DNA from 3 places in the Shewanella eurypsychrophilus genome. Region 3 is predicted to be linked to each of the others. Evidence: predicted binding sites of a transcription regulator. Region 3 holds the regulator's gene; each other region holds the start of a gene.

Region 1 (10,440 bases), 2.5 Mb from region 3:
ATAGTAATAACCTATTTATTTTTTAATGTTTACTTGAAGGTTTGAAGTAATTTTATAGGTTAAATGACTAAAAAGTCCAATTTTAGCTGAAATAGGTATGTTTTTGCTGTTTTTTGCAGCTGTTTTCTAGATATCCTTTAATTAACTTGATTTTTATCAAGTTAATTAAAGGATATCGTGTGATCCATATTAACAAGGTAACGAGGTCTTGGAACCAAACCTGTGCATGCGTTACACTTGTGGTTCATTTTTTAAAGGGCGTCTCAATGACACGTACTGAGCTAGGTCGATACCTCTCCAAGTTTTTGCAAGTTTCTCAATTTAAAGATTATGCGCCGAATGGTTTGCAAGTAGAGGGTCGCGCTGAGATAAAGAAAATTGTTACCGGTGTATCCGCTAGCCAAGCTCTAATAGCTAAAGCGATCGAGCTTAATGCTGATGCGTTATTAGTCCATCATGGTTTTTTTTGGAAAGGTGAAGCTGAAGTTATCACTGGAATGAAACAGCGAAGAATTAAAGCCTTGTTAACTCATGATATTAATTTGTTTGGTTACCATTTGCCCCTAGATGCACATCCTATGCTTGGCAACAATGCCGAGCTTGGACGTAAATTGGATATCTCAGATGCGGAGGCCGTTGAAGGAGTGGCACAGGGATTAATCTGGCAAGGTCGCCTTGATACGCCAATGACGGCGCAAGATTTCTCCACTCACTTGGCAAAAGTACTTAATCGAGAGCCGTTGCATATTGGTGATGATAGCGCTGAAATTCAACGTATCGCCTGGTGTACAGGTGGTGCTCAGGATTACATCGATCATGCAGCAGACTTAGGTGTAGATGCTTTTATTAGTGGTGAAGTGTCTGAAAGGACTTACCACAGTGCTATTGAGTTAGGTATTCATTACTTTGCAGCTGGACACCATGCAACCGAAAGGTATGGTATTCAAGCGTTAGGAGAGCATCTAGCGAGAGAGTTTGATATTGAACACATCTTCGTGGATATTAACAACCCTGTCTAAAGTATGCATTAGATAATACTTGAGCTGCTGTGATGCAAAGCAGCTCAAGGGGTCGTTTACATCATTAACGAGCGGCAACTTGACTGGCTTTTTCCTTTGAGAGTTTAGCCTGCTGTTTAATCACATTATGCCAAAAATTGGCGCCTAACTTGGCCATCACTCGGGATTCGCCGTTGAGTAACATGGCCATACCAATATTGAGGCGTGGTGAATAAGCAACTTCTGCAACATAACCAGCAACCCAGCCAGCATGATAAACCAGCTCCTCACCTTCAAAATTATAGACTCTCCACCCTTTACCATAATGAGCATCGTCTAAGTATCTTTTCCACTCACGTCGGCGAAGCTCTTTGCTTGTTCGTACCCCTGGAGTCTTAATTTCTGCCAGTAATTGAGGACTGAGCACCTCAGGGTTATTGCCTAAATTGGCAATCAGCCATTTGGAGAGATCTTTGATACTGGCATTGACACCAGCGGCGGGTTCTACTTGGTAGTAATTAGGCTTTACCTTCACTTTTTTAAAGCCTGAACGGGTCTTTATATGCGGACTAGCTCGGTTTTTAGTGGCTAAAAAGTCATCCATGCCAATAGATGCTGTATCCATATGTAAAGGTTGGAAAATTCTTTGTTCAACAAGGTTTGAATAACTTTTTCCAGTTTGTTGCTCTATCACTGGCTGCATAAATGAAAAAGCAATATTTTGGTAGCTATAACAACTGCCTGGAGAGCACATTAACGTTAGCTTTGAAAATTTAGGAATGATTTTTTTCAGCTTGCCGTTGGCATTGAGGATATTATCGTAACTGTTCGGCATAAGCCCTGTGCTTTGGCCGATTAGGTGGCCTAAGTTAATTTCCCTGCTGGCTTTAGGATCGGCAAGGCTAAATTCAGGCATGTATTTTTGTAATGGTTCATCCCAGGAAAATTTATTTTCATGAACCAGCATGGTGGATAATGAACCTGCAAAGGTCTTAGATACTGACGCTAAGCGAAATACCGTATCAGTGTTTACATTTAAACTACCGCCTTTTTTACGTTTACCGAATGCGCCCATTTTGAGGATCTGGTCATTTTCAACAATGACAAATGCACCACCAGGGACGTTATTTTTTTTCAATTGGCTATGAAATTGCGATTTAAACGTATCGCTGATCCCTTGAAAATCTGAATTTGCATAGCTTGTAGTGGTAAACAGCAAGCTGACGAGGGGAAGGGAGATAATCGGAAAAAACCAGTTGGACATGACTTAAAAAACCCCAAACATAAAAATTTAAAAATAGACAAGATGATCCATTATGTTAACAACAAACATGACAAACAAAAAACACTCTAAGGATAATAATGAGAAATTATGCTGCTTTTGCTTGAAAAGTATACGCTCTTATAAACTAGTGTGATGCTATTTATGCATAAGCAGGTTTTTAATAGAAGAATGCAGTCAGGCTATTGAGGCATTATACCGATTGGTATTAGCATTAGATGACTAGTCTACACCCCATAAAAATAAGGAACTAGCTATGATGTTGGCATTCGTCAGTGATCCCAATACTGATAATGGAGTTGCTGCGATAAAATATGTGGTGGATTCACTGGGATCATGCTTGAAGCACATTGGCCATATCGCCTCACAGCCAGACCCAGGCAGAGGTTACTATGTCTCTACTCAGCAAATGTACAGTAGGTTAGGTGGTAGGCTCAATTGCTACTTAGAGTTGGAAGACGGTTTCAATGAAGCCAGCCTAAAGCAGTTATTAGCTTGCGATGTGATTCATTTATCCGGAGGTGATACTTATCGTTTCCTCAAGTGGCTTAGGTATCGTGGGTTACTTCCTGTCCTTCGTCAATATGTGACAGAGGGTGGCGCACTGATTGGTGTCAGTGCGGGCGCTATGATAATGACTCCGTCTGTCGAGACGGCAAGTTTATGTGGTGATATAAACAGAGTGGGCTTACAGGTGCTATCCGGTTTATCTGCGGTGCCGTTTCACTTTGTTCCCCATGTTTCTTATACGCAAACGCCTGCAATTATCGAACAAGAACTGCGAGCATTAAGTAAGGGCATATCACAAGTGTATTTTTGTTCTGATAACGATAGTTTAGTGATTGATAACGGTAACGTGATTGAAATGGGAGAGCCATTTCGTTGGCAAGAGGGTGAGTGACTTTTTACTGAAATTACTTAGGAAATGGATTTGATTAAGGATAAAAAAACCGCTGGTTAGGCGGCTTTAATAGAAACGCTGTTAGCGTTTTAATTCGGCATTGAAACGCTCAAATCCAGCCTCAAGATCGGCAATCAGATCATCTGGGTTTTCTAAGCCAACATGCAATCTTATCAGTGGCTTACTGCTATCCCATTGGGTTGCTGTTCGCAATTTGTCGATTCCAAATACACCTAAAATAAGACTTTCAAATCCGCCCCATGAAAAGCCCATTTTAAAGTACTGCATATTTTCAACTAATGCGGTGACAGATTTGAGATCTCCTTGCTTAAGGACAAATGAAAATAAGCCATTTGAAGCACTAAAATCTCGTTTGAAAAATTCATGACCTGGACATGATTCGAAGGCTGGATGCCTTAGGTGATCAACTTCCGGACGGGTTTGCAGCCAGTTAGCAACTTTAAGCGCATTTTGCTCATGCTGTTGCATACGAATACCAAGGGTTCTGAGACCTCGGTTGGCTAGATAGACGTCATCAGGAGAGGTACATTGACCCATAAGATAGCTATTTTCTCTGAGTTGATCCCAATGTGCTTCATTTGAAGTCGCCGTGCCCATCATGACATCAGAGTGGCCAACAATATATTTAGTGGCAGCCTGAATCGAAATGTCTACACCCATATCAAAAGGACGAGAGTTTATTGGGGATGCCCAGGTATTATCTAACATCACTATCATGTCATGCTGATGGGCAATTTTACTCAAGGTGGGTACATCTTGAATTTCCATGGTTACTGAGCCTGGGGACTCTAGAAACAACACTTTAGTATTGGGTTTGATTAGCTCTGCTATGCCTTCACCAATCATAGGGTCGTAATAGGTGGTTTCAATGCCAAAACCTGCGAGTAACTTATTACACAGATCTCTGGTTGGCTCATAAGCATTGTCTACCATGAGTAAATGGTCGCCAGCTTTTAAAAATGATAGAAGTGCACCACTGATGGCGGCTGAACCTGATGGATAAAGTGCGGTACCGAAGCCACCTTCTAGTTCTGCTATAGCCGCTTGAAAAGCAAAGTGAGTTGGACCGCCACGTCTACCGTAAAACATCTCGCCTTTAGCGCGATTTTTAGTGGCGAACCGCATCTCTTCCATGGTGTCAAATACCATGGTCGATGCACGAAATACTGGCGGGTTAATCACGCCTTTGGTCCACTTCTTATCTCGTCCAACAGTAATGATTTTAGTTTCATTTTTCATAAGGCACACATCCACAAGCAAGTTGCTGATAAAACGTTTAGCCATCTTAACATCTAAATGGCTAAAAAAAAGTGTCAGTTCAGTTTACTACTATCTATTTTATAAGATAACTATTGCTGTTCTATCGTATTTATTTGTCTTTGATATAGGGGAGTGACACGATTATTTCCACTCCAGATAGCGCTAATTCTTGGCTAGAAGGTTTATTTTCGACGGTGAGGTTACGTGCTTTAATCGTCCCCTCATGAAAGTCTGTAATAAGACGTGCAATATAAAGTCCTAGACCTAAGTGCGGTTTATCTTGTGCTTTTTGTTGACGCACTGAGACCATGGATTCGAATATCTGCTCAGCCATTTTATCAGGAAGTATCGGGCCGAAGTTGGAGACCACTAATTCAGCTTGTCTATGTTTCATCTCTAGCGTGACAGTAATTGGCGTACCTTCATTACTAAACTCCATTGCATTGGCAATCAATTTATCCATCAGTTGCGCGATATATTCAGGCACGCCAGTCATTGTTAACGGCTCATCGGTAATGGAGACCACAAACTGTTTTTCAGGGTAGGTGAGCTGATAGCCTTGCATACAGCCGGAAATGACCTTAGATAGCGGGAAAATATCGTTCTCAGCATTAGAGAGGCTCTCTTCTAATCGTGTGGCTTCACTCATATTGTTCAGGATCATATTGAGTCGGCTAACACCTTCTTCGGCGCGATCAACGTATTTACGCGTGTCAGGGTCTAAGTGTTGCAGGCTTAAATGCTCGAGTGAAGATCTCACCACTGCAACAGGGGTTCTGAGTTCATGGGATAAACGTGATGACATATTTTCTAGGTAATGTGTGTATTGCCCTAAGCGACTGACAATGCTTGAAAAACTACGAGACAGATCGCCGATTTCATCGCGGACTTCTGAACCTAAAATCGTCTTACGAATTCGTCCTTGGCTATCGATAGCCTCCTCAGCTTCGTCTCTTAACTTTCTGATCCGGCTAGAGATACTGGACGCAAAGAAGAACAGGGACAATGTTCCCATACTCATGATGGTGAGTATGACATTAAAGAGTTTCTCTAATGCTTTATTACGTAATGTGCGGATCCCGTGAGTTGTCTCTTCGGCAATCACGACGCCCATCACTTTATCATCAATCCAAATAGGGCTAGCAGCTGCAAGTATCACCGCTTTATTATCGGGAGTGAGGCGCCAGGTTGAGCCTTGTTTACCGGACAATGCATTTTTAATATGACTGCCTTCTAGTACCGTAGAATCTTGTAACGAGTCAATAAAGTCTTTAGGTGGAGTGGTTAAAATTTTGTAGTAAAATCGATGTAAATAATCACGTTTAAAGCGTGCCCAAAATGAATCATCGGGTTTATCTTGGACTGTACGTGTCCATACACTGTTACTGGTGCGGATATCTCCGGATTTGGCTAATACCCTACCATGTTTATCAACCACCCAGATCCTTGAGCTGTTATGACTCATCCCTTTGATGATACTTTCGATTTCTGGGGAAGGAACCAGAACCGTGCCTAAATTTTCAACATCATCGATAGCAGATGTACCAACAATGGCATCGAGGCGACGAGTCTTCTTATCGTTAACATCATAGATAGCGAAGCCTAGTTTACTGCCTACCATCTCTAAGGGCAGTCTAATCTCGACATTGTAGCCTGTCTCTGTTTTGAGCCATTTACCCTGGATTTTTAATTCAGGTGTAACAGGCATTCTCTTTTGAGGATCTGCAGGGAGCTCATAGGAGCTGACCCAGCCATCTTTTTGAGTGGCTATGATATAGCGTTTGAATTTTCCATCGGGCGCTAGAGTCGCAATAGCCAGATGATCATTGACGTCGATTTTTAAGCTGTTGCTGCCACGATAGATGACGCTAGGATCGGTGACTTCAAAAAATGCATACAGATATCCACCGTATTTACCTACCATATGATTAAAGCTGATATTTAACGGTGCTTGTACATCATGTTTGAAGATCTGATGGCCGTGACCGTAATTAATACTGCGATGGCGGTAAAGGGCCCAGTCATTCAGTTTACCATCTAATTGAATTGGACCAGCTAACTGGTAAGCATAGAGATCTCGCCCTTGCTCGACTTGTGTTAAAAAGCTTGCCTGTATATCGAAAAGGTTGGGGCGTTCATGAAGTGCTGTTGCTAATGCTTGTGTGGTTCCTTCGAGGGTTTTTTCTTGACCGTATCTAAGATATTTTTCCATTTCCCACACATATTGATACCCAAGCCAAGGTAAACACAGTAAAAATAGTGACAAGATACCGACTTTTGATCTTAGCCCGATTGGAGGGTGGAATGTTAAAACCCGTTCTTTAAGCCCTGAAAAGTGCTTGAAGAGTGTGCTCATCAAAGTGATTAAAATAGGGGGAGTCACGTGCTTTAGCTTAACTTTTAGTTTTAGCCAAATATTTAGCGCGCTATTTCTAGCCTTACTTGCAATAAGAAAAGCATACATTGAGCTTTTAGCTTTGACCTCTAATATGTGGTTTAACAAATGTAATACTCGTCGATTGTAGCGAATGATAACCCACAGGTACCTAGGTTGTATTCTTGGTTTTATTAGCCCTGAGGATCCCAGCGGTATCCCATGCCATAGACTGTATCTATACAATCAAAATTAGCATCTAACGCCTGAAACTTTTTCCGGATCCGCTTAACATGAGAAGTAATAGTACTGTCATCAACGAAAATTTTAGCCTCTTGCATTAACTCCTGCCTATTTCGTACATGCCCGGGGCGTTTAGCCAATGCATGAACCATCCAGAATTCAGTGACTGTTAGTTCAATTGCGGTTTTACTCCAATAAACTTGCATTCGATTAACATCAATAACCAGCTGATCTCTCTCTAATAAACTCTCTTCGTCGCTTTCAGTGCCTTGAAGATCTGAACGACGAAACAAGGCAGCTAATCTTGCGATAAGGTGAGGGAAGCTAACATCTTTACTCAAGTAATCATCCGCACCTAACCTGAGCCCACAAACGGTATCAAAATCACTGTCTCTGGCAGTTAAAAAAATAATGGGCAAGTTACTCGACATGGCTCTTAATGATTGGCAAAGGGTAAATCCGCCGTCAATTTCATCTCCGAGGCCTATATCAATAATGGCTAAGTCAGGTAGACGGGTTGAAAAGGCTTGCATTGCCATAGGGCGATTCGCATAGGCTTGCACGCTATAACCTTGCTGTTGCAATACTTCTTTATAGTTTTCGCGAATGGCGACTTCATCTTCGACGATGGCAATGCGTTTCATGCTCATTACTTTCCTTAATCTATTATTGAATTTGAGTCATTCAATAATACTGCGGCTGAAGTTAAACCGCCGTGTAACTCTATTTGAGTGTGACTATACAGTAAAATAAGCTGGCGAGTATCTTGGATCTGCAATTGCCATTTTGTTGCCACAATTGATACCTGTAATGCCACTTTTTGTCCCCGTCAAAGTCATCTAAATTGGTTTTAATCTTCATATCGAATCGAAGCGAGGATTTCCACTCGCTGAGGAAACAGATATTTCACGTTAATGACATTAGGGATATAGAAATGAAGAAACAATTAATTACCGTGCTAGTGATGAGTTCATTAACTTTCTCATCTATGAGCGATGCAGCAGAAATAGAGAGTCAGCGTGAGCATCATGAAGAACTCATTGGCGTTAGTTCTGGCATTGTTCTTGGTGCTGTTGTTGCTGGTCCTGTCGGGGCAATTATTGGTGCCTTTACTGGCGCTATTATTGGTAAGTCAGTTGGCGATGAGACAGAACTGAAATCACAGCAAGCAAAGCTCAGTGAGCAGCAAATGCAGATAACTAAATTGAATGATGATAATCAGTCTCTTGCATTAATATCAAACCAGTATGAATCAGCAAAATATGAACTTGAAGAACTCAAGCTTGTTAGGCAACAGAAGCTGTCTGAATTAGAACTCGGACTTAATATTCAGTTTAAGACTGGTTCATCCCAGCTTGAAACACACTTTCAACCTCAACTAGATGAATTAGCAAGTGCATTGCTCATGTCTAATGATCTGAGACTTGATTTAACCGGCTATGCCGATAGAAGGGGAAACTCCATCTATAACCAAGCATTGTCAGAGCAAAGGGTTGCCGAAGTTAAAAACTACTTAGTGAGTCAGGGTATAGAAGAGCAAAGGCTAGATTTTAGAGCCTATGGTGCGAGTGCGCCGATCACCTCAGAGCAAAGTTTTGAAAATGACTTCTTCGATCGAAGAGTCACAATCAAGTTTGTTACTGAAGATTCAGCCGTTGCTTCAAATCAATAATCAGTTTTCATGGTAAAGGAATATTGATATGAGAACGGTTTTACTTAAAAAAACAACCTCAGATCTCCCCTTTAGGGGGGGGCTTAATCTAATACGCTTTTTCTGGTTATTCTGCCTTGTCTGTTGGGCCAACGTCAGCCTTGCGTTTTCCAGCATGGAGATAACGCAAGGAAGCTTAGTGTATCAACTGCATGGTGAAAACCAGCAGCATCTGGCTTTGCCATTAGAGACACAAGTAGATATGAAAATTTCTGGTTGGGTTAACAGGGTCACAGTCAAACAGACATTTATGAACAATACAGATTCATGGATTAATGGTAATTACTTGTTTCCGTTGCCTAATGAGGCTGCAGTTGATCATATGAAGCTGTTAGTGGGCTCAAGAGTGATAGAGGGACAGGTACAGGAGCGAGGAGTGGCAAAGCAACGCTTTGAACACGCCAAAGCGACCGGAAAACGTGCCAGTTTAGTTGAACAAGTTCGGCCTAATATTTTTACTACTTCAGTAGCAAATTTAGGACCGAATGAAAGTTTAGTTGTAGAGATAAGTTATCAAGAGCTTGTGAGTTATGAACAAGGAGAATTTAGCCTAAGGTTTCCAATGTTAGTGAATCCTAGGTACAGACCTACAAAGCAAAAGACTGAAGATGAAGCCAGTAAATTTTCAACAAGCTCGCAAATTAATCATTTTCTCGCGTCTCAGTTTTCCTCGACTTCAACAGAGGAGGCTACGCCCAGAGTGAGCATCAATATAGATTTAGACGCAGGTTCAGAGATAAGCGAGATAGCCAGTGACTTTCATGATATTGATACACAGCCATTAACCAATACTCATTATCAGATCCAATTGCTGAATGATACGGCTGCGAATAGAGACTTTGTATTGAAATGGAAACCCGTTTCAGGAAGTGAGCCTATTGCTGCGGTTTATGCTCAGGAAGGACAAACTCATACCACTACAACCAGCTCAACAATAAATAGCGATTACGCGCTGTTGATGTTGATCCCACCTGAGCTTGGGGATAACAAAAATATTATTGCCAGAGAGCTGATATTGGTTATCGACACTTCGGGCTCTATGTCAGGTGCAGCGATTGTTCAAGCTAAAAAAGCCATGGGTTTCGCCCTTGCGGGCCTAAAAAGCGAAGATACTTTTAATATCATAGCGTTTAACTCCTATGTGAATGTGCTATCTGCAGAGTCGTTACCTGCAACTGCGCGTAATATCGGTAGAGCGAATCAATTTATTCGAAAATTAACTGCCGATGGGGGAACTGAAATGATACCCGCGTTAGACAGGGCATTAACCGCTAATCGTCAGCCCGATAGTGATATTGAAACGACACGGCTGAAGCAAGTGTTGTTTATGACAGACGGGGCTGTGACAAATGAGAAAGAGTTATTTTCTTTTATTAAAGAGCATGTAGGTGAAGCGAGGTTGTTTACTATCGGTATTGGCTCAGCGCCTAATTCTCATTTTATGCAAAGAGCAGCAGAAGTGGGCAGAGGAACATTTACTTATATCGGTAAATTAGATGAAGTTCAGCAAAAAATTGAAGCGCTAATGTATAAAATTGAACGTCCTCAGGTGACCGGTGTAGAGCTTCATTATTTAGATGGTACGATCCCCGATCACTGGCCTGCAAGGATCCCTGATTTATATGCTAATGAACCTTTGCTGGTGGCGAT
Region 2 (10,440 bases), 320 kb from region 3:
ACCACCTTTAGCGACGTTAGCTAACTGCTCTGCAGTACGAGCCTGAGCCTTAAGACCCTGACGACTGAAGATAAGTGACGTAGGCGCATCACGACGCTGAATAGCAGACTTCCAAGAAACCGCAGTTTCAGCCGCATCACATGGACGCCAAACTGTCATGTTTGGAGTCATACGCAAGTTAGCAAGTTGCTCTACTGGTTGGTGAGTCGGACCATCTTCACCTTGACCGATTGAGTCATGAGTGTAAACCCAGACGTTTTGAATACCCATAAGCGCAGACATACGTACCGCGTTACGCGCATACTCCATAAACATCATGAAGGTTGCACCATAGTTGATGAAACCACCGTGAAGTGATGCACCATTCATGATACCGCTCATACCGAATTCACGTACACCGTAATAGATGTAGTTACCGGCTGGATCATCTTGAATACCTTTAGAACCAGACCAAAGCGTCAGGTTAGAACCTGCGAGGTCGGCAGAGCCACCTAACATTTCAGGTAAGATAGCACCAAATGCACCGATAGCATTTTGAGATGCCTTACGGCTAGCAATGCCTTCAGCCTTGTCTTGACACTCTTGAATGAAAGCTTGAGCTTTCTCTTCAAAATCAGCAGGAAGATCGCCAGTGATCACGCGGCGCTTATATTCTGCAGCAAGTTCAGGGAATGCAGCTTCATAAGCGGCAAACTTGTCATTCCAGCTGGCTTCATTCGTCGCACCAGCATCTTTTGCATCCCAACCTGCGTATACATTTTCAGGGATCTCGAAAGCACCATGCTCCCAACCCAAGAATTCACGGGTTGCTGTGATCTCGGCATCACCCAGTGGTGCACCGTGGCAGTTATGAGTACCAGACTTGTTAGGAGAACCAAAACCAATAGTCGTCTTGCAACAGATCATTGTAGGCTTGTCAGTAACAGACTTAGCTTCTTCGATAGCCGCACGGATAGCAGCGCTATCATGACCGTCTACGTTAGCAACAACATGCCAGCCGTATGATTCGAAACGCTTAGGTGTATCATCGGTGAACCAACCTTCGACGTGACCATCGATAGAGATGCCATTGTCATCCCAGAACATGATGAGCTTACCAAGGCCTAAGGTTCCCGCTAAAGAACAGGCTTCGTGTGAGATGCCTTCCATCAAACAACCATCACCCAAGAAACAGTAGGTGAAGTGATCGACGATGTCGTAACCAGGCTGGTTGAACTGAGCCGCTAATGTCTTCTCAGCAATTGCCATACCTACAGCGTTACTGATACCAGCGCCAAGTGGCCCTGTGGTCGTTTCAACACCCGGAGTGTAACCATATTCAGGGTGGCCAGGTGTCTTAGAGTGCAGCTGACGGAAGTTTTGCAGCTCTTCGATAGGCAGTGCATAGCCTGTCAGATGAAGCAAAGAGTATATAAGCATAGAGCCATGGCCGTTTGATAAGACGAAACGGTCACGATCAACCCACTCTGGGTTATTTGGGTTGTGCTTAAGGAAGTCATTCCAAAGCACTTCAGCGATATCGGCCATCCCCATTGGTGCACCTGGGTGACCAGAATTGGCTTTTTGAACGGCATCCATGGTTAATGCACGGATTGCGTTAGCGAGTTCTTTACGAGATGACATGCTCTCTCCTGCTTGGTTTTGAGGTATAAAGCATCGAGTACCATATAAATTAGCACTTAAATCGAAACCGATGCTCTACTGCAAATTTTGGAGCCATATTTTCGCCCACATAACCCATGGACGCAAACGATAATTCACCAAATCGTAATATTTCCCCATCAGTAGTAGGGATGAAACCACCATATGGAAACAGAGTATTGGCTATTGCTCTGATATGACAAATATTTACCTGATTTCATGCGCGCATAGACTATTAGGCTATACAACTGATAATTAAGAGCTAATAACCTAAAAACACGTTTATTATGTATCTTCAATGTCACAATATGAGTGATTTTTTAACGAACAGGGGTGATCAATAGCCATTTTTGAATTAATATAGACGTCTAGATGTAGATACTTCTACACATTCAAATTGTTCAACGATGAGACTCCCCACCATGGCAAAGCACTTGTTTACTTCTGAATCAGTATCAGAAGGTCATCCAGATAAAATCGCCGATCAGATTTCTGATGCGGTACTAGACGCAATCCTAGAGCAAGATCCTAAAGCTCGTGTTGCCTGTGAAACCTATGTAAAAACCGGCATGGTCATGGTTGGTGGTGAAGTGACAACTTCAGCTTGGGTTGATATCGAAGAGATCACCCGTAAGACTGTACGTGAAATTGGTTACACTCATTCTGATATGGGTTTCGATGCTGACTCTTGCGCGATATTAAATGTCATTGGTAAACAGTCTCCAGACATCAACCAAGGTGTTGATCGCGCCGATCCTAAAGAGCAAGGTGCTGGTGACCAAGGTCTAATGTTTGGCTATGCCAACAACGAAACCGACGTACTCATGCCTGCGCCTATCACTTATGCACATGCACTCGTGAAGCGTCAATCTGAAGTGCGTAAAGACAAGACCCTTACCTGGTTGCGTCCAGATGCGAAGAGTCAGGTCACGTTTGCTTATAATAGCGATGGCAGCATCGCAGGTATCGACGCCGTTGTTCTTTCGACTCAGCATTGTGACAGCGTGAACCAGTCAGACCTGATTGAAGGCGTAATGGAAACCATCATCAAGCCAGTATTACCGGCTAAGTGGTTATCTAAAGACACTAAATACTTCATCAACCCAACAGGCCGTTTTGTTATCGGTGGTCCAGTGGGAGATTGTGGTCTAACCGGTCGTAAAATCATCGTCGACACCTACGGCGGGATGGCACGTCACGGTGGTGGCGCATTCTCAGGTAAAGATCCATCAAAAGTTGACCGTAGTGCCGCATACGCAGCACGTTACGTAGCTAAGAACATAGTTGCAGCAGGCCTTGCTGACCGTTGTGAGATACAAGTGTCTTATGCGATTGGTGTTGCAGAGCCTACCTCTATCAGCATTGAAACATTCGGCACAGCCAAAGTTGCTGAAGACTTGTTAATAGCGCTTGTACGTGAGCACTTCGACCTTCGCCCATATGGCCTGACAGAGATGTTAGATTTGGCTCGCCCAATCTATAAGTCAACAGCAGCATACGGACACTTTGGTCGTGAGGAGTTCCCTTGGGAGCGTACCGACAAGGCTGAAGAGCTGAAAGCTGCAGCTAAGCTTTAATTCGTTTAACGAGTCTAATCACAGCTGAAACATCAAAACCGCCTTTTGGCGGTTTTTTTATGCCAGGAAAAAATCCCCTTCACTATTTTGTTCTACACATCTGTAGCCATTCTGCTAGGTTAAGCTGGTGTTAAGTTGCGATACTGTAAGTTAGCAGGCTTGCCCGCTAATTCATTTTTGGAACTCGGAGAGACAATGGGAAGTAACATAGGAAAACTATTGCTGGCGACGCTTTTAATAGGGACTTCACTGTGGTGGGGAGTGGATAATTTCACAAACGGGCCAAGTGATGTAAAAAATACAGATAAGAAAATGGCGCAATCGGATGCTGAACGATTAAACGACAATCTTCCCCAGCTGAGTGACAATATCCCCAGCAGTGCCCCAAAAGATATAGTTCTAGAATCCCTCGATGATCTTATTTCTCTATTCGATTCTCTTAACTACAACACCCAAAGTTGGCTCGATGGCAACCGTGAAGTGCCTCGCTTGACCTTTGAGAAGGTCAGCGATAATTGGCATAAAACATCTAACGAAATTCCAGTGCAACAGAAAAAAATGGTCTTTTTCCGTTTGATGGCGCCACTCATTTTAGTCTCTAATGAAAATATTCTATTAGAATGTCAGTTGATAGAAAACGCATCACTTGATGCACCTGAGCTGCTGCAGTTAGCGTTAAAGTATAAGACGATAACAGATAGCAATATCCAGATTACTGAAGAGCTACGCACCCGCTTATTGCGTCAGGTAGATGTATTGCCACCTTCACTCGTGCTAGCTCAGGCTGCCGAAGAAAGCGGCTGGGCCACCTCTAGATTTACCTTGGAAGGAAATGCCTTCTTTGGTCAATGGGATTTCAGCGGCAATGGCATGATCCCCAAGCAGCAACGTAAAGAGTTAGGTAATTATGGATTAGCCAGATTTGATAGCCCGCTTGCATCGGTAGAAGGCTATATGTTCAACTTGAATACCAATAGTGCTTATCAACGACTGCGTGATTTACGCGCAGAACTACGTGGTAATAAACAAGCGATAACAGGGCCAGTGTTAGCTGGAACATTAGATAAATACTCAGAACGTGGTCAAGCTTATATCGATGGCATCCGAGAAATGATCCGCTTCAACAAGTTAGATCAAGTCGATGAGGCTTACTTAAGTAGCGCTGCGCCTCTACACCTAATAGGAAAGAATCAATAGCGAATCGATTAACAATGGTCAAAATGTGCATACTCCATACACATAAACTCGACTTGTTGCAGCGACATCACTGGAACCTTGATCTCCCTCAATATTGTCGAGCCTAAAGAAAGGCGATCAATGAAGTCCATATCACCAACGCCTTCATTTTCTTCATGATGAGAAAACAGCTGAATCGAAGCACTATAGTCATTGGTTAGACCACAATGTACCCATATATTTTGCCATTTAACACAATAAAAAGGTGCACTGTTTTTACTCTTGTCATGCTCTGACTCAACGCGGTCGTCAACACTCATTGCGACTTCATAGGCAATTGGAGGCTCAGCTAAGTAGGTTGAAGTCTTCTCAAAAGCTGCATGAATAACTGCAATGACCAGCTTCGAGTTGTCAAAAGCCGATAACGTCTGGTTGGCATAAGGTGCCAGCAAATTTTGAACTGGCTGTATTACATCTTTTTCATATTCTTTATTCATCATGACCCCTAAGCTAATTGTTATTTATGCAGCGCTCTTTGAACATCTAGTTCAAGTCGATAAGGCCAATAGATAATAATCTCTATCATCGAAGGTAAAATAGTCCAGCACCTGCATAGAAGCCTTTTTAGTATGCGCAGTAAAAGAGCCTAAGTTATCTTCAGCAATAAACGTCAGCATATAGGAAAAGTCCGCTTTAACCTGCATAGTAATTCCAGCAACCAAAGCCTCAAATATCCCTTGCCCTCGACACTCTTTTTTGATCCAAATTGGGCCATACTGGCAGGAGTTACGAATAGACAAGGCTTGCCCCTCAATACTCAAGGTTTTTATATTCTTAAGAATGTTTCTGTATATGGGCCAAGATTCAAAAAAAGCCCAGCGACCAGCAATAACATAACCAAGGATGTCACCGGGTTCAGCACTTAAATTGTCAGCAACTTCCTTTTCTGCCACGCAAATCCAGTGCCTCTCAATAAGCTCTTTTAACTCACTTTCATCAAAAGTTTGCCCATCCAGTCCATAGTCTTGTGAACCATCACCAAGTTCATCATTTAGGTGTATCTGTTCGAGTTTTACAAGCTGCTTAAGATCGCCAATTGTGGCAGGTCTGATATTCATGACTTAGGTATTCACTCTTTACTAATGTTTGAAAAATATTCAAGAAAATGAATTTGATTATATACCTAAATCCCCCTAAGGTCGGCTAAATATCCTTCTAGGCGTGAATGCCAAATAGGTCGCTATTTGCTTAATGGCGATCTGACGACCACAATTACCAAATAACTAGACAACTTTCCCTAGGTTCCCATGCTCCCTGAAAATGTTGACACCCGTATTAGCTTGCTCGAAAGTGATAATACCCAGCTCAATCTAGTTCGTTGGATGCATCAGTGTGAGTTAATGAAGCGCTACTATGAAGCGGATGTGGTATTTATCATTCAGGAAACTGGGGCCAACTTTGAAGTGATTGTCAGCTCAATATGCCAAAGCAGAGAATTTACAACGGGAACGGCTTTTCCACGCGATCACAAAATTTTCCAACGCTTAGTCCGCTCATTGCCTGATGGGCTCAATATTGATTTAACCAATCATGATCACATCGATCTCCATGAAGAATTCGACCAGGCTCAAAACCTACTAACCCGCCCCATACTTTGGCCTGATGGTACCCATTTTGGCTGTATCTGCGTCTTGAATGCTAAAACTTCACCCACTGCCTCTAATTCATTTATGCTCGAGCCATTTCAAGTACTGCTGCAGCAAGAGTTAACTCTGTACTGCCAAACTCAGAGGATAGAGTCTCTATCTATGCGAGATAGAGAGACTGGCATGCTAAACCAATATGGATTCATTATGATGGCGCCTAGGCAACTAAGTCTAGGAAGACGATTCGGCGCCCATGCCGGGATTATATTTTTCGAACTCTATTCTGATTATGGTGCAGAGCATATAGAGGAGAAACACCACAGGTTACTAGGTACTATCATTCAGGACACCATAAGAACTGCTGATATAGCGGCCCATTATGATGATAACCAGTTTGTTGTACTGGTATTTGTCGATTCTGAAAGAGATCTTCTGCATATATGCAAACGAGTTGATAAGCTTGTTTTTCAGCAGAATGAGCAATTAAAAGTCGATTCCAGCTGTAACTATTTCACTCCAGACTCAACAGTAAAGCTTGCGCCTATGCTAAATGAATCTAAAAAAGGACTGAAGTCTGAACAAGTTAAACGAGAAGAGGAGACTGAGCTTTTAGAGGCGAGAACGTAACAGAAACGACACAGAGAAAAGGCATAAGATATGCACTAGTTGTCTCAAGTGTCATTCAAGCTAAACCAACGATCCCTTTTACATTGGAAGAACACTCTGTTCTTCAAAAAACAGACAAAGTTACATGTTATTAACTTGGAAAATTCAGTATGCTTACACCGTCGTTTCTGTGAATTGGTCTTAATACCAATTAGGTATAAAGACTCAATGTAATAAATAAGTGAGAAAACTCATGCTGGCGCAAAATAATCATCATTTAGTCTGGCTAAGAGAGCAAGATCATCCAGCAATCAGCTTGACTCGATGGCAGCAGCAAGTCGACTTACTCAATAGCTTCTACCGCTCTCAAGCGAGTGTCATTGTACAGCTTTCAGAAGATAGCTTCCAAATCGTCTGCGCCCGCCAAAAACAGCCTCATGGGCTTAGTGGTGGAACAACCTTTTTGGATGCTGGGCTATTACATCAGATGCAGTCTCAACCTGGCTATGGTTTATCACAGGTACAAGGAGAGGAGCTTAACTCGAGTTTATCCCAATTTGAGCGACTCTTATGCCAACTCATATTTTGGCCCAGCGGAGAGTTATTTGGGTGTATTTTGATCTGCGAACCGGGCCAAGATAAACATCAAGAGCGTCTAACTCCTGTGATTGAAACCACCAAAGCCCTAATACAGGCTGAGTTAAAGCATCTTTTCTTAATGCAGAAAGTTCAAATGTTATCAGTTCAGGACGATCAGACCTGTATGCTGAATCAATATGGTTTTAGCCTAATGGCACCAAGACAATTAAGCTTAAGTCGTCGCTTTGGCTCCCATGCAGGCATTATTCTTATTGAAGTTCTATTTGATGAACAAAATAAACAGACAAGTGATGCCAGTCAACAAATTATGCGTTCAGTCGCTAGGATTATCCATCACAGCCTAAGAGATGCTGATGTTTCGGCAAGGATTAGTGATAACCAGTTTATCATCCTATGTTTTATCGATAATGAATCAAACTTAGACTCTCTGGTTCTGAGATTGAAAAAACAACTGCTCAAAGAAGCGAACGCGATACGGATTGCTATAGGACAGAGTTACTTCACGCCTGACACTCAAATCAGCCTGCTCCCAATGCAAGAGCAAGCAACTGAAAGTCTTGAGGTAAATAGGCTTGAGTTATTGAATATGCCCGCTCAGTAAGCTCAAGATAAGCGAGCACTGCTCTACTTATTTTCCTGTGCTCTTGCCCATTGTATAAATAATACGATGGGAAAGGGCGACATCAATACAGCCCCTAAACCAATCATGCTAGACACCAATACCATACCGGATATTTCAAGTGTCACTTCTGTAAACAGATAACCTCCGATCCCACCAAGAAGCAGCATGACACCTAGCCAATGCAATAGTTTTATCGCTTTCATTACACTTTAAGCCCCTATATCGAGTTATTGCTTTTTATCTTGCCTTAAACTTGCCACAATATAAGCATAAATTTTTGTGGATCCCAGTTATGTCTTTAAAATATTTTATCATCGCTACTAGCCTACTCGGATTAACCGCTTGCCAAAGTACGACTGAGACTCCAATGTCATCTAAAGGATTGGCGTTAACAGGTACCTGGCATATTGAAGCTATCAAAGGTCAACCAGTAATCGATTATAGTCCTGCTCAACTCATTTTTGCTGAAGAAGGCAAGCTTAGTGGTAATAACAGCTGTAATAGCTTCTTTGGCAAATATACACTAACGGAAGATGCTCTCACACTCAGCCCAGCAGGTAGCACAATGAAAGCCTGCGTGGATGCATTAATGGATCAAGAGCAGCGCGTCATGAGCGCTATGCCTAAAGTAGTCTCAGGCCAGATATCTAAAGGAAAGCTGCTGCTGAAAGATACAGAGGGCGATACTCAGCTAGTACTGAGTAAAATCTAACCCATATGCTTACACCATGGCAGATCTAAAAAACCGCCAATTGGCGGTTTTTTACTTTAAAAAATGAAACGGTATTAAACAATATTCAAACGAGAATAATGCCTATCCGAATAAGTCATTCAAGCATCAAAATGCCCTTGCTTATGCTCTGAGTCGAGTTTCATTTTATGTAATGATGCAGGCGGCTGATCTCTTTCAATAAGATAGCTCCAGTAAGCATCATCAAAGCCACGAAAAAATTGCTCAGTTTTACCTTCTGACTTTAAGATTAACCACCACCACACAAGTCCCCACGCACCAAATGTCACTAAAGTAAGCACAAAATGAATCACCTTGTTTTTTTCTAAATTCGACGATTCGACCTTATCTTTTAGCCTCATTGTATCTTCTTGCACGATCAGGTTATCTTGATTCGCTGCAGCTCGTCGTAAATCTCGTAAACCAACACTTTTCCCTCTAAATTTTACTGAGCCTTGAACTGAAAACTTAACCGAAATCCGATGCACACGGTATTTATGGTGGACTGTTGCCATAGGCGCCTCTTCTCCTAAGTCGACTTCTCTTAAGCCAGTAATATAAAGTCTAGCAGAGGTAGACTTTAGTCGAATAAAATATCGCAGCCTGATAGAAACTTTCCGGCACAGAAAATGGTAAAGTGCATAACTTCAATAAGTCATGCACTGGAAAAAGAGTCGATATGAAAATAAGAACAGGCCAGCAATCGGATCTGGCAGCACTCGTACAATTCAACCAAGCTATGGCACTAGAGACTGAAAACCTTACTCTAGACGAAGCCTTGCTAACGAAAGGCGTTAATACCCTGCTGTTAGAACCTGAAAAAGGCTGCTACTTAGTGGCTGAAGTCGATGGCGAAATAGTGGGTTCTCTTATGGTCACGTTTGAATGGAGTGACTGGCGTGCGATGAATTACTACTGGATCCAAAGCGTCTATATCCGCCCTGAGAATCGTCGTCAGGGGATCTATGGCAAGCTCTACCAGCAGGTAAAATCCATAGCAGCTGAGAATGGTGGTGCAGCAAGCTTTAGACTCTATGTCGAACAAGAGAACACTAAGGCTCAGCAGACTTATAAAGCCCTAGGGATGGAGCAGAGTTATTATTTAATGTATGAAGAGAAGTAAGGATGAAGCGCGAGGTTCTAGGTTCTAGTTCCTAGGATCTAAAAACTAGAACCTAGGAACTTGTTTAAGTTAAGCACAAATACTCAGGACTTTAATGGCTAAGCCACCTTGGCTAGTTTCGCGGTACTTAACATGCATATCTTTGCCTGTTTCGTACATGGTCGCAATCACCTTATCTAGGCTGACTCTAGGCTCACTATGACGACGCATCGCCATGCGTGAAGAGTTAATCGCTTTAACAGCTGCAATGGCATTACGCTCGATACAAGGAACTTGTACTTGGCCAGCAACAGGATCGCAAGTCAAACCCAAGTTGTGCTCCATACCTATTTCAGCAGCAATACAAACTTGAGTAGGTGTGGCTCCCATGATTTCAGCTAAGCCCGCAGCGGCCATAGAACAGGCAACTCCAACCTCTCCCTGACAACCCACTTCGGCACCAGAGATCGACGCATTTCGCGTATAAAGCGAGCCAACAGCGGCTGCTGCTAAATAAAAGCGAGTATATTCTTGCTCACCCATGGGTTGAATAAACTTATCGTAATAAGCCATCACAGCAGGAATTATGCCTGCAGCGCCATTCGTCGGCGATGTCACCACGCGTCCACCAGCGGCATTCTCTTCACTGACAGCGAGGGCAAACATGTTCACCCAATCAATGACTTCCATAGGATCTGAAGATAGCCTCTCGTTGGTTTTCAATTGACGGTATAGTGCCG
Region 3 (10,440 bases):
TGCTGACATGAAGAAGCAACTAATAGCCCTAAATCCCTTGCTTGATAGCGCTGGATCTCCTCCACACTGTATTCGACAACTTTATCAGCGTTCGCAACGCTTTGAGCATGTTCAGCTAAATCAGGGCTGATATTCGATTGGAACCTAACCCCGCTACACGCCGTAATGCATCCAGATAAAATGAGTACGACTAGAATTCTCATGACATTCTTCCCTAAATATCTAATACCTAATACCAATCGGTATAAATGTTTGCTTGATCTAAAACTAACATGAAGTTTCGATAAATATCTAATTCCAGACAAAAATGCCCACTCAAAAGAGTGGGCATTCGAATTGTCACTTTATAGGTTTATAACCTAGCGGCTAAAATTTATCGCCCAGGACGTACGCCTAAGGTGTGACAAATGGCATAAGTTAACTCAGCACGGTTAAGGGTATAAAAGTGGAAATCTTTTACGCCTTCGCGGGACAACACCTTAACCATGTCGATAGCTACGTTAGCACCTACCATCTGACGAGTGGCCGGATCATCATCTAAGCCTTCGAACTGTTTGTGTAACCAGCTAGGAATAGAGACGTTAGTCATGCCAGCAAAGCGCTTAAGTTGCTTAAAGTTAGTTACCGGAAGAATACCTGGGACAATTTCGACATCAATACCTGCAGCAACACAACGATCGCGGAACCTTAAGTAAGACTCTACATCGAAGAAAAACTGGGTAATTGCACGGTTAGCACCTGCATCGATCTTCTTCTTTAGATTAATCAGATCTGCCTGGGCATTTCTCGCATCAGGATGCACTTCGGGATAGGCAGCCACTGAGATATCAAAGTCGGCGACTGAGCGTAGTAGACGTACTAAGTCATTAGCGAAACGAGTCGGCCTCGGGCTACCCTCGGGCAGATCGCCACGAAGCGCAACAATATCGCGAATACCAGTGTTCCAGTAATGTTTAGCAAGCTCTTTTAGCTCCTCATCACTTGCGTCGACTAATGTCAGGTGCGGCGCAGCAACCAGATCAGTCTCTTTCTGAATACGCTCAATAACCCCATGGGTACGGTCACGAACGCCAGAGTTAGCACCGTAAGTGACAGAAACAAATTTTGGATTGAGCGGCTCTAGTCGTCTAACTGAATTCCAGAGGATCTTTTCCATCTCAGGTGAAGCAGGAGGGAAAAATTCAAAAGAAACGTTAATATCACCATTCAGCTCAGCCAAGCTCTGGTTTAGTGATGTTGCATGTTGTGCATGATGAAAACCCATTTCTTATCCCTTTACGACACTTTACAAATTAGCTATCTAAACGCTCGCACTAGCGGTAATGGATACCTACTGTATAAGATACCTAGTACAAATCTTTTTAGACGTTTGGACGTCTATATGTCCATACTAGAGAAAATGAGATTGAAGTCAATAGCAAACAGGGGACTAAATATTAATAAGATATAATGAAGACGCGACGCTGTCGCTAGAGGACGCAGCGAAGCTGCTGCGAGGACGTGACTTCGTCACTGCGAGGATGCGAGGATGCGAGTTCGGCTATGAAACGCCTTCGAGTACGGGCTTCGCCCTCCGAGAACGGCAGAAAGCACCTCCGAGTACGTCGCTTTGCGACTACGAGGAAAAGAAAAGTCAGAAGCTTAAAAGCTTTTGATCTTACTCGCAGCCAGCTTGAAAAAAAGCTGCTACGAGAACGTGACTTCGTCACTGCGAGTTCGGCTGGAAAGCGCCTCCGAGGACGGGCTTCGCCCTGCGAGGACAAGATTTGGCTTTTATCTCGTAGCCAACTTGTTGGCGAACTCGAAGGGAACTTGTTCCCGTTCTCGTAGCGCAGCGCTCTCGCAGTGAGCCTGCGAACATACTCGAAGAAAAGCAGCTGCGAGAACGGCTGAGAAACGCCTTCGAGGACGGAACTTCGTTCCTGCGAGGACAAGATTTGGCTTTTATCTCGTAGCCAACTTGTTGGCGAACTCGAAGGGAACTTGTTCCCGTTCTCGTAGCGCAGCGCTCTCGCAGTGAGCCTGCGAACGAACTCGAAGCGCAGCGTCCTGCTTTATTCCTGCACCAAATCCCGACAAATCTGCGCAAGATCTGATTGCACAGCCGCTGCAGTCACTTCTCGTCCTGCACCTGGCCCTCTGATAATCAAAGGGTTGTCCTGATAAAAGACACTACGGATCACAAACACATTATCGCCTGGGGTCAGATTGGCATAGGCATGCTCACAATCGACCCACTCGATACCGACAGCGGCTTTTAGTTGCCCATCGACAACATCAAGCCCAGCGACATATCTCAATACCTTGTTTTGCTCTGCTGCGGCTTGAAACTGTTGCAGCATCTGTCCATCAAGTTCTGAGATCCGGCTTAAGAACTGATCTAATGGAATATCGGCTAAGTCCGCAGGCACTAATGAGTTAAGCTCGATATCTTCAAGCTCTATCTCATGACCTATCTCGCGAGCCAGAATAAGCAACTTACGCTGCATATCACGACCGGAAAGATCATCACGAGGATCTGGCTCAGTGATCCCTAAGCCCTTGGCTTCTAACACCAGTTCAGAGAAAGGTTTTTTAGCGTCATATTTCTCAAACAACCAGCATAAGGTTCCCGAGAAGATCCCGCCAACAGCCTCAATGGTGTCACCGCTGTTATGTAGGTCATTAAGCGCGTGCTGCACAGGTAAACCTGCCCCACAACTCGCATTATAGCGCCAGAACAGTCTGCGATTACCCAGTTGCTGTTTAAGTTCACGATAAAAAGCCAAAGGACCAGATCCCGCTAGCTTGTTCGCACTAACCACATGGATCCCACGAGAGAAAAACTCAGGGTATTGCAGAGTCAAATCGGCACTGGCACTGATATCTAAGGCGATGATCTCATCACAATCGAGCGCTTGTAACTGCTCAAACATATGATCATATAACCAAGGTGTAGCCTGTTGCTCAAATACCTCTTTCCAAGAATCTAGCTCGATACCTTCTTCTTTTAACAAAGCCTTCTTAGAGCTAAGTAGCCCTACTAGCTCAACGCTGGCTTCTAACTCTTTATTTAACGCGACGCAAGCTCGGCTAAACAGATCGATCCAGGCCTCACCAATATTACCAATACCCAATAACAACACACCGATGCGCTTACGCGGTCCAGCGCAGCGACGATGCACCTTCTGAGTGAGTAAATTGACTTGCGATGTTGGTACTAAGGTCACCAAACTTAAGCCATCTTTAAATAGCGGTCTGGCATCACGACTTAACAATCGGGCAAAGCCGCGTCGATAAAGCCCTGCATCGGCGCTCACTAACGCCACTAAGCCTAAATCATCTCTCTGACTTAAGTCTGAGATCCCCAGCGCTTCGGTTTCTAAAATTGCTTGAACCTGTTTCTGATTCTCGTGAGTAAAGGCAAGTTCGACGCAATTATGTGCCAGCTTCCAATGAGCAAGCGGCAACAGACCCGCCTCTTCGAGCAAGTCTGCTAGATTTGCAATATCACTGGCAATTCTGAAGGTAAATAGCGACACACTCGGAAGGTTTGTCACCACTGGCGCGCTAGCTTGAGAACTCTTAGGCGCGATGAGCGTAAAGTCAGTGTGAGATGCATAGCTTGAACGTACTGCCAGACTCACTTGGGTATCAAATAATGGCTGTAGTGAGCGGTTATGCAGTACTGGTGAGCCTAAGTGTGCTAAACGGTTAGCCTCATCTAAAGAGAGACTCTTAAGCAGCTTAGCATCGTTAATCTTGTTCGGATCGGCATTAAAGACACCTTCAACATCGGTCCAGATAGTCACACGTTCAATATCGGCTAAGCTGGCAATCAAGGTTGCACTGTAATCTGAGCCGTTACGACCCAATAGCAAGGTCTCACCGTGCCTGTTTGCACAGATAAAGCCTGTGATAATCAAACGCTCATTAGGGTGATTCGCAACTGATGCCTGTACGCGTTCGCGGGATTCATCGAGCCTGATTTGAGGAACGGCACCTTCATCGGCAATCAATAAGCTTCTTGCATCAATATCCGACGCCGCAACACCAGACTCTCTCAATAAGGCCGCGAGTAAACGCGCAGACCAACGCTCGCCGAAGCTCACCACTTCACTGCGTTTATATTCATTAAGAATATCTAATGAGAACAAACTAATTAATTGATATTTATCAATAGATAAGCGTTCCCTTAAGCTTCTTGCTTGCTCATTAGAGAGCAACTGTTCGATCAGATTCTGTTGAAAGCTAATCAGCACTTGTAGCTCTTCTTGCCACAACTGCTTAGTGTCTTTGAGTTCTAGTAGCTTATAAAGAAAATTAGTGCTCTTACCCGCAGCCGATACAACGACGAGATCATCGCTATTGCCGTGAGTGAGAAGGATATGAGCAACACGGCGGTAGCAATCTGCATCCGCTAAGCTAGAACCACCAAATTTATGCAAATGACAACGCGCCATCTTTAACTCCTATCTACCGAAATTAACAACTTGCCGCTGCGGCAAGTCCAGCTTCAATATCGGCAACTAAATCGTCGGCATCTTCGATACCCACTGAAAGACGGATTAGGGTCTCTTTAACCCCAGCTTCTGCTCGAGCCTCTGGCTCCATAGCTCTGTGAGTCATTGTCGCAGGAACCGCGACTAAACTCTCTACCCCACCTAAACTTTCTGCGACAGAAAACACAGATAATTTGTCAAGAAATGCTACCAGCTCATCTTCTCCACCTTTAAGCTCGAAGCTGATCATGGCACCGAAGCCTCTTTGCTGCTTAGCGGCAATCTCATGGCCAGGGTGATCGGCAAGACCTGGATAATACACCTTATCGACCGCATTGCTGTTAGTTAACACAGCTAAAACACGCTGAGCATTGGCTTGATGCTCACGAATACGCACCGCTAAGGTGCGAATACCGCGAAGGGTCAGATAGCTATCAAACGCCGACCCCGTCAGCCCTAAGGTATTTGACCACCAGTGAAGCAACTCGCCGAGTTCTGCATCTTTGGCTACTACGGCGCCACCAACCACATCGCTGTGACCATTGATGTATTTAGTGGTGGAGTGAATAACAATATCGGCGCCCAGTAGCAAGGGCTGCTGCAGAATAGGTGACAGGAAGGTATTATCTACCACAACTAACGCATCGACGGCCTTACAGGCTTTAGCGATCTCTTCGATATCAACCACTCTTAGCAGAGGGTTAGAGGGCGTTTCCAGCCAGACCATCTTAGGTTTTTGCGCTATCGCAGCATTAAGCGCTTTATTGTCAGTCTGATCGACAACGGCTAGCTTAAAGGCCCCTTTTTTGGCTAAGTTGGTAAACAGACGGTAGCTACCACCATAACAATCATGGGGTACCACGAGCAGATCATCAGGGCCAAGCAAGCTGGTCACCAATGTGATTGCTGCCATACCTGTGCAAGTCACAACCCCTGTCGCCCCTTTTTCGAGTCCGGCAATCGCATCACCTAAAATCGAACGGGTAGGATTACCTGAGCGGCTGTAATCAAAGTCTCTGGGATTCTTATGCCCATCGAAGGAGTAGTTAGTAGATAAATAGATAGGGGGCACCACGGCACCATGTTGGGTATCGGACTCAATCCCTTGGCGCACTGCAATTGTGGCTAACTTACGTTCGGTCATCTACTACTCCTAAACTATTTACTGAACACCATACTGACCACAAAAAGTGGAAAGAGATGTCTGGACGTCTAAATGTACCTAAGCGAAAGGCCAGCGTCAACCAGTTATAGCCGTTTAGACGTCCAAACTTGTAGAAATCTATTTGCAATTGTCATAAATAAGAGGCAATAATTTGACTGCACAATTTAAAGGGTTAAAATCTGCCCCGAATTTTGAATTTACAGGTGAGTCAATGACTGAGTGGAATGGCGATTACATCAGCCCATATGCTGAACACGGCAAGAAGAATGAACAAGTAAAGAAAATTACTGTGTCTATTCCCTTGAAGGTACTTAAGGTTCTTACCGACGAACGCACCCGCCGTCAGGTCAATAACCTGCGTCACGCCACTAACAGCGAGCTGTTATGTGAGGCATTTTTGCATGCTTACACAGGCCAACCTCTGCCTAACGATGATGATCTATCTAAAGATAAACCAGATACCATTCCAGCCGAAGTGAAGCGCTTGATGGATCAGATGGGTATCGAATGGGAAGATGTAGAGTAACCCTACTCACTTAACGCTTTACCAGTCATATACTAAGGATCGCCATGCGATCCTTAGTTGTTTTAGCAAGACATCGCCCAATATTGAGAGAAATCGCCGTGTTTGCAATGATAGATCCGACGACACTAGCGCTAGCCTCCCTTATCATCTTCTGCGGCGCGTTGACACAGAGCCTTATCGGTTTCGGTTTAGCCATCGTCGCCTCTCCCCTACTGTATATTGTCGATCCTGAATTGGTGCCTGCCCCCGTTATCATGATGGGTTTCTCTATCTCCTTGTTGACCCTATTTCGAGAGCGAGGCGCCCTTGAGTTTAATGGCTTGCAATATGCGTTACTTGGGCGAATACCTGGAGGGTTTATCGGTGCAGGGTTATTGATATATGCACCACAAGCCATTCTTGGGCTGGCTATATCGGGTATTGTTGCCACGGCAGTCATATTGAGTTTGCTGAAGCTCAACATAGCCGTGAATCGTAAGAGCCTATTTGGCGCAGGCATAATATCTGGTGTATTTGGCAATATCGCCGCTATCGGTGGCCCACCACTGGCAATTCTCCTTTCAGGAAAAGATGCCCGTCAGTTTAGAGCCGCCTTATCGGCTTTCTTTATCTTCAGCTCCATGATAGCTCTAGCTATTCTGGCAATCACTGGCTTACTGAGTATTAAGCACCTCTGGCTATCGCTAATGCTGCTACCCTCTGTAATTTTAGGTTACTTAGTAGCAGGAAGACTGGTTGGACGAATTGATAAAGATAGGACTCGCAAAGCAACACTCATATTATGTTCAATCTGTGCGACGGTATTGGCGGCAAAGTCGATAATGGAATTAGGCTAAGAGAAGGTACGAGTTCGGGCTTCGCCCTACGAGGACGCAGCAAAGCTGCTGCGAGGACGTGACTTCGTCACTGCGAGGACGGCCTGTGGCCTTCGAGTGCGGGCTTCGCCCTGCGAGGACGCAGCAAAGCTGCTGCGAGAAAAGACAGGCCAAAGGCTGCTACTCTTTGCTCGCAGCCAACTTGTTGGCGAACTCGAAGGGAACTTGTTCCCGCTCTCGAAGTGAGTTTACGAACTCATAGCGAAGCGGCCTCGCAGCGACGCAGTCGCGCCCTCGAAACTGCTCTTAAAAATGATATGACGTTTGTAAAACCCCGCCGATGGCATCGTCGCTACCTAGCATGCCAGTTAAGTCGAGATAAAATACTCGCCCGAATTCAAAGCCAGTGCCTAATGAGTAGATGTTAGCGGTATTATCTTTCATGTCATGGCGGTAACCTAGACGCAGTGCAAACCAATCTGTCGCCTTCAACTCTCCTCCTACACGCCAATACTGAGTACCACTAAACTCTTTAAAGCGTTTATGATCATTAAGATCTATATCCGAAGTTAGCGTAAGACTATCCCAGTCATAAGCCACACCAGCAGTAAAAAGAGGCTCAACTTGGTAGGTATATTTTCGGCCCTGGCTCTCTATGGTTTCAACATTTTGCTTGATAAGGTTGCGTCCAGACAAACCGACCGTTAAGCCAGATAGCGGCTCCATCGCAATGCCCACATCGACATTAAATGTCGTATCGTCATTGCGATACTGCGAGTCATCGAAATCACTAGAATCAAAGTTATTGGCACTCACCACGTAGTTATAAGTATCTATGCGTTGAAACTTAGGCGATACACCGATAGCAATAGGCATATTGACGATAGATAGTGGAAAACTTAACGCCACACCAAGATCCGACACCCCACCGGCAACCACAGCTCCTTGTGAATCTAAATCAGCGAGTACGGGTGGATTATTGGGATCTAATGCATTAAGACTATCGATATCAGACTCAGCGATTGCAGCGACTCCAATGGCATCAATATAGCTTTTATAAAACACTGCCATCGGCATTCTATGAGTAGGCAGCACGATTGAAAAGCCCAGGCCAGCACTGACATAGGCATTGTTATCTTTTAAGGATCCCAGATCGTTAACGAGATCATCTCTATGGAGATCGACTGCTACAGCATCACTCGCATTAATCGCAGCATCTAAAGCATCATAGGAGTCTTGCAGTGAATCAAACTTATCGATCATCTGATCGCTATCGGCGCCATCGGCACCTACAACGGGGAGTAACATGGCAAAATTATTGAACTTAGGCGCTTGGAGAGCAAGTAGAGCTGGATTGATAAATGCTGCACCTTCACGATTTGAAGAGGCCACACCAGCACCGCCCATAGCATCGCTTCGAGCCTCATAATATTGCTGACCCGCGATAGCCGTCAACGAAATGAGTATCGAAGAAAGTAAGAGTGCACAGCAGAGTGCGAGTTTGAGCATTTTCATCCATTCAGCCCTTATCTTTATTTTTATTTTCTGATGTTTACTCCTTCTCTTTTACTCAATAAAATTCAGCCTAGCGCTCTGAAATAAGTTCATTAAAGAATGTAGAGAGATGTAATAAACAGTCGAATTTAAAGATAGTCCAACATTCAGAATTGTGTACGATAAACGCTCAAAAAACCAACACTATTGGGTATTTATTTTGATCTTTTTTAAACAGCTGATATTTATCTGTTATTGATTAAATGCTAATACACGTAATCCCTAAAATGCTCGGCAGTAAAACTGACAAACTCCCTTAATAACGCAGGCTGGTATTTATCTTTATGGTAGAGAAGATAGAAGGGAGTATCGGCTATTTGCCAATCATCGAAAACTGACACCAATTGCCCCTTGTTTATCTCCTCAGCACAATAGACCTTAGGTAGCCTAACGATACCATTGCCCACTATTGCGCTATGCTTCATTGCTCTGCCATTACGACAGCGAAAAGCACCATTGATATGCACATCTAGCTTGCGATCTTTGTTGTCGATATGGAAAAATGACCAGTTATTGACTGAGCCGGTAATGCATTGATGAGCCTTGAGCGATTTAGGATCTTCAGGCACTCCTCTAGCTTCTAGATATTGAGGCGATGCTAACGTCAAATTGGTAATGTCCATCAGCTTACGAGCCACCAGCCCAGAATCTTCTAATTCACCCATCCTGAAAACCAGATCGAACTGATCCACCAGCAGATCGACCCGCTGACTGCTAAAATCTAACTCCACCGAGATCCCGGGATATTTTAAAATAAAATCATTAATTAAGCTCGCCACCACCTCTTCACCAAGATAGCCACCGACACAGTTAATCTTGATGCTTCCCTGTAGTCTCTGAGCATTATCAACAGCGATCTCCACTGCCTGATCAATGCTGTCTAAAGCAGCTCTACAGCGATTAAAAAATGCTGAGCCCTGCTCGGTCAGACGCTGAGCCCGCGTCGTTCTGGTGATCAGCGTTACCCCAAGGCAAGCTTCTAAATTCGTCAGCTGCTTCGAAAGGTGAGATCGTGAGCAATCCAGCTTCTCTGCCGCCCGAGTAAAACTTCCCAGCTCAGCAATCACGCTAAACGCCTTAATATCCGCTAGATTTATATCACTTTTACCCATGCTCAGCTCTCATCACAGTCATTTCGATCATTAGTATTAATTGGTCTTTCATCAATTGCTGACTAGATTTCGATAAAGGACCCGTACTCAATACTGGCTTAGCTTAGATTACTTTATTTGTAGTCACCTGGAAATAATCATGTTCTTTTTAAGGCATATATCAACAATGATTCTACTTCTATAATGCATGCAACTTAAATGAACGGCTTAAACATTCGCCGATCCCCCTTATTACTCAGTTACAAGGCATAAACAGATGAAACAACTTATCGTAATTACAGGCGCATCTTCTGGTATCGGTGCAGCAATGGCACAAGCATTTAGCGCTAAAGGCCACCCACTACTTTTACTCGCTCGTCGTGTTGAGCCAATGCAAGCATTGAAGCTTGAAAATGCACTGTGTATTAGTGTTGATGTGACTGATGCAACAGCAATGAAAGCAGCGATTGCGACAGCTGAAGAAAAATTCGGACCCGTTGGCGGCCTAATCAATAACGCTGGTCTTATGTTACTCGGCGCTGCCGATGTGCAAGATCCAGCAGAGTGGAGCCAGATGCTAAACGTTAACGTCATGGGTGTACTTAACGGTATTCACGCTGTTCTTGCTGGCATGAAAGCCCGTAAAACCGGTACCATCATTAACATCAGTTCTGTTGCGGGTCGTAAAACCTTCCCTAACCATGCCGCTTATTGTGCAACTAAGTTTGCCGTTCATGCCTTAACGGAAAATATCCGTGAAGAAGTGGCAATGGACGATGTACGTATGGTGACTATCGCACCGGGTGCG

The links. Region 3 encodes MetJ, which represses methionine synthesis genes. Its sites were predicted from a motif close to TAGACGTCTAGACGTCTA; they were not measured.
Region 1: the regulator MetJ is predicted to act here: its motif matches at 4,480-4,497, upstream of FM038_RS13770 (cystathionine beta-lyase).
Region 2: the regulator MetJ is predicted to act here: its motif matches at 2,003-2,020, upstream of metK (methionine adenosyltransferase).

The regions. Positions count from the first base shown of each region.
Region 1 is NZ_CP045503.2:3,253,968-3,264,407, reverse strand. It holds gene FM038_RS13790 (hypothetical protein) at 1-2, opposite strand, end outside; gene FM038_RS13785 (Nif3-like dinuclear metal center hexameric protein) at 267-1,019, shown strand; gene FM038_RS13780 (serine hydrolase domain-containing protein) at 1,084-2,262, opposite strand; gene FM038_RS13775 (Type 1 glutamine amidotransferase-like domain-containing protein) at 2,537-3,181, shown strand; gene FM038_RS13770 (cystathionine beta-lyase) at 3,263-4,441, opposite strand; gene pdsS (proteobacterial dedicated sortase system histidine kinase) at 4,572-6,818, opposite strand; gene pdsR (proteobacterial dedicated sortase system response regulator) at 7,031-7,723, opposite strand; gene FM038_RS13755 (hypothetical protein) at 7,738-7,875, opposite strand; gene pdsO (sortase-associated OmpA-like protein PdsO) at 8,014-8,751, shown strand; gene FM038_RS13745 (marine proteobacterial sortase target protein) at 8,780-10,440, shown strand, end outside.
Region 2 is NZ_CP045503.2:1,053,378-1,063,817, reverse strand. It holds gene tkt (transketolase) at 1-1,623, opposite strand, end outside; gene metK (methionine adenosyltransferase) at 2,064-3,218, shown strand; gene FM038_RS04360 (glucosaminidase domain-containing protein) at 3,414-4,415, shown strand; gene FM038_RS04355 (hypothetical protein) at 4,424-4,891, opposite strand; gene FM038_RS04350 (GNAT family N-acetyltransferase) at 4,943-5,512, opposite strand; gene FM038_RS04345 (GGDEF domain-containing protein) at 5,702-6,667, shown strand; gene FM038_RS04340 (GGDEF domain-containing protein) at 6,900-7,847, shown strand; gene FM038_RS04335 (hypothetical protein) at 7,871-8,071, opposite strand; gene FM038_RS04330 (META domain-containing protein) at 8,161-8,580, shown strand; gene FM038_RS25415 (DUF4234 domain-containing protein) at 8,700-9,113, opposite strand; gene FM038_RS04320 (GNAT family N-acetyltransferase) at 9,278-9,721, shown strand; gene FM038_RS04315 (L-serine ammonia-lyase) at 9,791-10,440, opposite strand, start outside.
Region 3 is NZ_CP045503.2:733,061-743,500, reverse strand. It holds gene FM038_RS03000 (hypothetical protein) at 1-203, opposite strand, end outside; gene metF (methylenetetrahydrofolate reductase) at 374-1,264, opposite strand; gene FM038_RS02990 (bifunctional aspartate kinase/homoserine dehydrogenase II) at 2,055-4,442, opposite strand; gene metB (cystathionine gamma-synthase) at 4,465-5,625, opposite strand; gene metJ (met regulon transcriptional regulator MetJ) at 5,858-6,172, shown strand; gene FM038_RS02975 (sulfite exporter TauE/SafE family protein) at 6,271-7,008, shown strand; gene FM038_RS02970 (conjugal transfer protein TraF) at 7,294-8,502, opposite strand; gene FM038_RS02965 (LysR family transcriptional regulator) at 8,748-9,653, opposite strand; gene FM038_RS02960 (SDR family oxidoreductase) at 9,910-10,440, shown strand, end outside.